Regions from separate parts of the Geobacillus sp. YHL genome, predicted to be linked through region 2. Evidence: predicted binding sites of a transcription regulator. Region 2 holds the regulator's gene; each other region holds the start of a gene.
The links. The regulator Rex, encoded in region 2, represses fermentation and respiration genes when NADH is low (regulators of the CRP and FNR family bind a similar motif). The targets are predictions, from matches to a motif close to TTGTGAAATATTTCACAA.

Region 1: JCR24_RS10345 (L-lactate dehydrogenase) is a predicted target of Rex. The motif match lies at 1,285-1,302, and genes of this name have one in related genera.
Region 3: JCR24_RS03830 (hemerythrin domain-containing protein) is a predicted target of Rex. The motif match lies at 1,228-1,245, and genes of this name have one in related genera.

What each region holds. Positions count from the first base shown of each region.
Region 1 covers NZ_JAEIGB010000009.1:119,991-122,256, reverse strand. The annotation lists gene JCR24_RS10350 (potassium channel family protein) at 1-138, opposite strand, end outside; gene JCR24_RS10345 (L-lactate dehydrogenase) at 308-1,261, opposite strand; gene JCR24_RS10340 (ABC transporter permease) at 1,407-2,192, opposite strand; gene JCR24_RS10335 (ABC transporter permease) at 2,196-2,266, opposite strand, start outside.
Region 2 covers NZ_JAEIGB010000032.1:5,153-7,418, reverse strand. The annotation lists gene tatC (twin-arginine translocase subunit TatC) at 1-579, opposite strand, end outside; gene tatA (twin-arginine translocase TatA/TatE family subunit) at 600-752, opposite strand; gene JCR24_RS16695 (redox-sensing transcriptional repressor Rex) at 770-1,411, opposite strand; gene moaC (cyclic pyranopterin monophosphate synthase MoaC) at 1,427-1,915, opposite strand; gene JCR24_RS16685 (ABC-F family ATP-binding cassette domain-containing protein) at 2,012-2,266, shown strand, end outside.
Region 3 covers NZ_JAEIGB010000002.1:263,749-266,014, forward strand. The annotation lists gene narI (respiratory nitrate reductase subunit gamma) at 1-415, shown strand, start outside; gene JCR24_RS03830 (hemerythrin domain-containing protein) at 635-1,162, opposite strand; partial or broken gene JCR24_RS03835 (pyruvate synthase alpha chain) at 1,273-1,374, opposite strand; gene JCR24_RS03840 (uroporphyrinogen-III synthase) at 1,546-2,266, opposite strand, start outside.

The DNA.
Region 1 (2,266 bases), on a different contig from region 2:
CATCGTTAAATACCATTGGACGAGAACCCATAAGCTATCGAGTGACAGGCGATGCGTCGCTTGCACGCGCACTGTCCAAAGCGAGGTGATGCTGCCGAGCAGTACGGCGGCAACAATGCCAAGGAAGGCGTAATCCATCACGTTCCCCCCATTTTTGTCCGTCGTTCATATATACGCGGACAACCGGGCGATTATACCGCATGACCCTCCGCACCCTGCTTGAATCGGCAGCACTCCTGTATTCCACCGGATCGCCCGACCCATTTGACAAGCCAGCGTCCCGTCAGATGAAGCCAATCGTTGCGCTTTACTGAGCAAAATAGCGCGCCAATACACCTTTTAACGTCGCAGCACTACGGTGGAACCATTTTTTCTCCTCCTCGTCAAGTTCAATTTCAATCACTTCGCGGATGCCATTTCGGTTGATCACAGCAGGCACACCGATGTAGACATCGCGTTCGCCGTATGGGCCGTCCAAGTAAGCGGAAACGGTCAAAATGGCATTTTCATGATGCAAAATGGCGCGCGTCACGCGGGCAAGCCCCATAGCAATCCCGTAGTACGTCGCTCCTTTTTTCTCAATAATTTGGTAGGCGGCATCGCGCACATTGACAAAAATGCGCTCGAGCTCTTTTTGCGCTTCTTCCCCTTTGGACTCGACCAGCTTGCGGATCGGCACGCCGCCGATATCAGCCTGGCTCCAGACCGGGAGTTCAGTGTCGCCATGTTCGCCGATAATATAGGCGTGCACGTTCGTCGGGGCGACGGCGAAATAGTCGCCCAACAAGAAGCGGAACCGCGCCGTGTCCAAAATCGTGCCCGATCCGATTACTCGCTCTTGCGGCAGGCCGCTGAATTTCCACGTCGCGTACGTTAAAATGTCGACCGGATTGGTGGCGACGAGAAACAGTCCTTGAAATCCGGATGCCATGACCGACTCAACGATCGAGCGGAAAATGGCAATGTTTTTGTCCACAAGATCAAGCCGCGTCTCGCCCGGTTTTTGGTTGGCGCCGGCGCAAATGACAACCAAATCGGCATCGCGGCAATCATCGTAATCGCCGTGCCAAATGTCAGCCGGCTTCGGCGCAAATACTTTCCCATGGTTGAAGTCCATCGCATCGCCCTCAGCCTTGTTTTCATTTGCATCGATGAGCACGATCTCATCGGCAATCCCTTGATTCATTAAGGCAAACGCATAACTGGCGCCGACAAACCCGGTGCCGACGACCGCTACCCGATTTCCTCTCCCGTTTTTCATCACTATTCACCTCTTCTTCCTTTTTGTGAATATATTCACATTTTATTTTACGCCACAACATGCTAACGATACAGACAAGGTTGTGTCGATTGCTTGACCATTGTTTGTCATTTTGATGGCAAATGAACAAAAACGGGCGGGGCGCCTAGCTCCCCGTCCCGCGATATCGTCTCACCCCGGCGTTCCAAAGCATGACCGAAACGGTGAAGCAAACCATGCCGACCACTGGGGTGAAAAAGGCATAACTGTACCATTCCTTTTTATCAAGAAAATAAGCAGCTGGATAAACGCCGACAAAGGCAAACGGCAGCACCCACGTTAAAATATAGCGGATGACGCGATGATAAATATCGATCGGGTAGCGGCCATAGCTGCTGATGTTGTACATCATCGGCATGATGGATGTGCGGGCGTCGGCAAAAAAACTGATCGTCGCCAGTGAAATGAAAATGCCGGCATAAATCAATGCACCGCCAATGACAAACAAAATAAACACGAAGACATCATACCAATGAAATGAAAGAGACAAGCGGCTGCCGGCATACAGCATAATGATCAGCCCGGGCACAGCGCCAAGCAACGATTCGAGCTCCATCCGCTCCAAAACAATTTGAAACAGGCTGTTTAGCGGGCGCGTCAACACGCGATCCATTTCCCCCTGCACAATATATCGTTCATTAAAATCCCAAAGGTTAAAAAAGGCGCCAAATACGGCATATGGAACAAGAAAAAAACCGTAAATAAACAAAATCTCATCGCGCGACCAGCCGTGAAGCAGCGTCGTATGGCCGAACACAACCAGCAAAAATACCAAGTTGACCGCCTGAGCCATAAAGTCAGACAGCCACTCCACGAACAAATCGGCTCGATATTGCAGCTTTGTCTTCATATATTGCGCCATGTATTGAAAAAAAACCGATACGTAAAACAACGTTTACCCCCCTTGCACAACAAGACGCTTTTTCGCCGCTCTCCATAACCATCCAATCGGAAAAAGCAATACGA
Region 2 (2,266 bases):
CGCATACTTGCGGATGCGAACAAGAAGCTGCGGCGTAATAAGCCCTAAGCGGGTGAAAAACAACACGACGATCGGCAGCTGAAACACGATGCCAAACGGCAGCACGAGCTGAAGCAAAAACTGAAAATATTCATTAATGCCGATCATTTGTTGAACCCCTAGTTGGTCAGCCAGCTGGCTCATAAATCGAACGACAAACGGAAACAAGACGAAATAAGCGAAGCTGACGCCTGCTAAAAAAAGAACGATCGACGCCGGGATATAGCTTAACGTCACTTTCCGCTCTTTTTCATACAGACCGGGGCTTACAAACGCCCAAATTTGATACAACAGCACCGGAGCCGACAGCACAGCTGCGATGACAAAGGCAAACTGAAAATACACTTTAATCGGATCGGTGAGGCGGAAGGCGTTCATGGTCAAATGCTTCGCCTCGGCCGTTCGCTGCAAATACAAAATGACATCATCGACAAAAAAGAAACTAACGACAAGCGCCGCAGCAAAAAAGATGAGCACGATGATGAGCCGTTTTCGCAGTTCACCCAGATGCTCATACACCGACATTTCTTTGTCATTCATTGTTTCTCCATCCTGCCTTGTCATCGGTCGGTTTTCGTTTCTTCGTCATCAGCGAGCCCTTTTGTGGCGTCTTTAAACTCGCGAAGCGACTGGCCGAACGACCGCCCTAATTCCGGCAGCTTTTTCGTGCCAAACAGCAACAAAATCACAGCAACGAGCAACAAATATTTCATGTGTTGTTCTCTCCTTTTTACGATGGCGATGGATAGTTTTTCAAAAAATAGACGAGCGACTGCAGCTCAATGGCTAAATCGATATGATGGACGCGAATATGGTTCGGCACGTTCAACCGCGCCGGAGTAAAGTTTAAAATGCCTTTAATTCCTTGCGCGACAAGGCGGTCGGTCAGCGCTTGAGCCGCGGCGGCCGGCACGGTTAAAATGGCGACCGGGATGTTTTCGTGAAGCCGCTCCTCCAACTCATCGAGATGATAGACCGGCACCCCGCCGACTGTCGTTCCTACTTTCCGCTCATCGACATCAAACGCCATCACGATTTTCGTATTGTTGTTTTTCGAAAAATTATAGTTTAAAAAGGCGGTGCCTAAATTGCCGACGCCAAACAAGGCGACTTCGGTCACCTCATCCTCTTCAAGCGTCCGGCGGAAAAACGACAACAAATAATTGACATTATACCCGTATCCCTTTTTACCAAGCGCGCCAAAATAGGAGAAATCACGGCGGATCGTCGCCGGATCGACTTTCACCGCCTCGCTCAACTCGGCAGAGGAGACGCGTTGCTTGCCGGAAGCGTGCAAGTTTTTCAAAAACCGATAGTAAAGCGGCAGCCGTTTGGCGGTTGCCTGCGGAATTTTCGGTTGTTCGTTGCTCATGATCTCATCCCCTAGCTAATCGGTTTTCCGTCGGTAATGGCCAGACTTCCCGCCCGTTTTTTCGACCAAATACGTCGGACCGATGACCATTCCTTTATCAAGCGCCTTGCACATATCGTACACTGTCAACGCACAGACCGAAGCGGCCGTCAGCGCTTCCATTTCCACTCCTGTGCTCCCTTTCGTTTTCACCGTTGCCGTGATGACGAGCTTATGCGCTTCTCCATCGTTTTCCCAAGCAAAAGCAATGTCCACACCCTTTAACATAAGCGGGTGACACATTGGAATAAGGTCAGCTGTCTTCTTCGCCGCCATCACCCCCGCCACTTGAGCGACGGCGAGCACATCCCCTTTCTCGATCGCATTGCTCGTCATTTTTTCGTAAATTTCCCGGCTGACAGTCACGCTCGTTTGCGCCACAGCCACTCGCACAGTATCTTCTTTGTGCGTAATATCAACCATTTTCGCGCGCCCTTGTTCATTGAAATGAGTGAACGATGACAATACAATCTCCTCCATTTATACACTATACACGATTTTTCATCATTCGTCTTTGACCGTTTTCGCGACTTGCGTTAAACTATTCGCGAGGTGACGGACATGATCATTTTGCAAGTGCACGGGCTCACGAAATATTTCGGTGCTGACCTTATTTTATCGAATATAAAACTAGAAATACAGTCCCGCGACCGAATCGCCCTTGTCGGCCGCAACGGAGCGGGAAAATCGACATTGTTGAAAATCATCGCCGGTGAACTCTCTTTCGACAGCGGCAAAATCATCAAACCAAACCATATCAAAATCGGCTATTTGGCGCAAAACAGCGGGCTCGACTCGCCGCGTTCCATTTGGGAC
Region 3 (2,266 bases), on a different contig from region 2:
CTTGGCGGCCTTCGTTGGTTTCGTGATCCTTTTTCGCCGCCGCTTGACGGTCAAGCGCGTACGGACGACAAGCAGCACCGGCGACTGGGTCGCGCTCGGATTTTTGCTTGTCGTGATCGCCAGCGGGTTGTCGTCGACGTTTCTGAACATCGATTCGCACGGGTTTGATTACCGGACGACAATCGGCCCGTGGTTTCGCGGCCTTCTTACGTTCCGTCCGAACCCAGCTTATATGGAAGCGGTGCCGCTTTGGTTTCAGATTCATATTCTCGCTGCATTCGGTTTGTTCGCCGTCTGGCCGTTCACCCGTCTCGTTCACGTATTCAGCTTCCCGCTCCGCTACTTGCAGCGCAGCTACGTCGTCTATCGAAAGCGAATGCCAAAACAAGCAGAGCCGGTCAACCGCGCCAAGTAAGCGAGCGGCGGGCGTCACATCAGGAACCCTAAACTGAACAGGCGGAGGGGGCAAACCGATTGCCTAACAGCCGGCCTGTCAACTTTAACGGCGGCGGGAACGAAACAACGTGCGCTTCCGCATACCCTAACGATCATGCATAACAACCGGCCAACAAATGAACCAATAATAAAAAACAGGATGCCCGTCGTTTGGGGCATCCTGTTTTCCATTTGTTACTTAGTTAATGCGCGCAAACAGCTCCTCTTTCTCCGCATCGGACAACAACCGCTCGGCCATCGGGAAGAGCACGTTCTCCTCTTTCATGAAGTGCTCATCCAAAATATGATACGCCTCAATCACCGCGCCGGCAAGCGTCAACGCCTGTCTGCTGTCGATGTTCTCCGGCAGCTGGGCGGTCTTTTCTAAAAACATGGAAAGGCGCGTTTTCGCCTGTTCGTGTTCGTATTCCATAACGGCGATAGGGCCGGTCGTCCGCCCGATGTACCGAGCCATCATTGGGAACAATACGCCTTCTTCCCGCTCCGAATGCGGATCTAAGGCGGCGACGAACGATTCAACTTTTTCTCTCAAATCAGCGAGCGGCTCACGCCAGTTGCGGTCATTTTCCCCGCGGCCGATCGCCTCCGCTGCGGCAAGCAGCTGCTCCATTTGGGCGCGCAGCGGGCCGTGTTCTTGTTTTAATTGCGCCAGACCGGCGCATAATTTCACCCCTTCAGGGCCGCCCATATGGCAAAATGAATGCATCATCAATTCCTCCTTTTTATGATCCGTCCGTTGTTTCCATTATACTGTGTGCAGCATCTCCATCGTTGTGAGTCATATCACACCGCCGACAGGCAAGCGCAAAAAAACAGCACGCGCGCCCCCATGAGCGACGCGCCGTAGCAAATCCCCGCCGAACCGTGCTCGCCATCTGCTGGAATGAGCTTCGTTTCATGCTCGCCCCGCCCTTTCATATGAAAAATACATACCCAGTTTTATTATAAGCGGAAAATGTTCGAAAAACTGTGACAAAAAATAAACAGTTTAGCATTTTTGATGAAACACATAATATAAAACATTTAACAAAAAGATGATCTCTTATATAGCAGGTTGGACAATTGATATAAAACAACCCTCAACAGGGCTTATTGTTGAAAATAACGGGCAAGCGTCACAATCATCGCTCCCATCCGCTCATGTTCCGGGGCGATGACGCGATCGACTCCCTCTTCTTCCAATGCTTCTTTTGTCACTTTGCCAACGGCGCAGGCCACGACATCGGTGCGAAACGCGTCAAGCAGCGGTGCGATCTCTTTTTTCTCGCGGGCGAACGAAAAGAAAAAGCGGACTTGCATCGCCGATGTAAAACAGACGGCATCGACCTCACAACCGACAACTTCATTGTATAGCGTCTCAAGCGTCTTCTCATCCGGAGCGACATGCCGGTATGGAAGTAGTTCCGTATAGGACGCGCCACGCTCAAGGAAAAATTGCCGAAGCCTTGGCGCAGTGTCGCCATACAGCTGTACAACAACGTTTTTTTCCGCAAAGTCGTGCCCATAAAGAGCAGCAATCAACCCTTTCGTCGTCCCGTCCTCGCTTACTGCCACCGGAGTGACGCCGATTTGTTTCAACGCCGCCACCGTTTTATAGCCGCGGGCAGCCACGTTCGCTTCCTTGATCGTTCGATGCCATTGGGCAGCCATTCCCTCCCGGTCGGCCGCTTCCAACAGCGCCTCAAAGCCGATTCCCGTCGTAAATACGATCCAGTCCGGCCGCATGGCGATGACGGTTCGCATTTCCTCTCCCAGTTCGCTTCCCTTTGAAAAGACGGTCCCTTGCGCCGGACGAATGATGGCCGTTCCT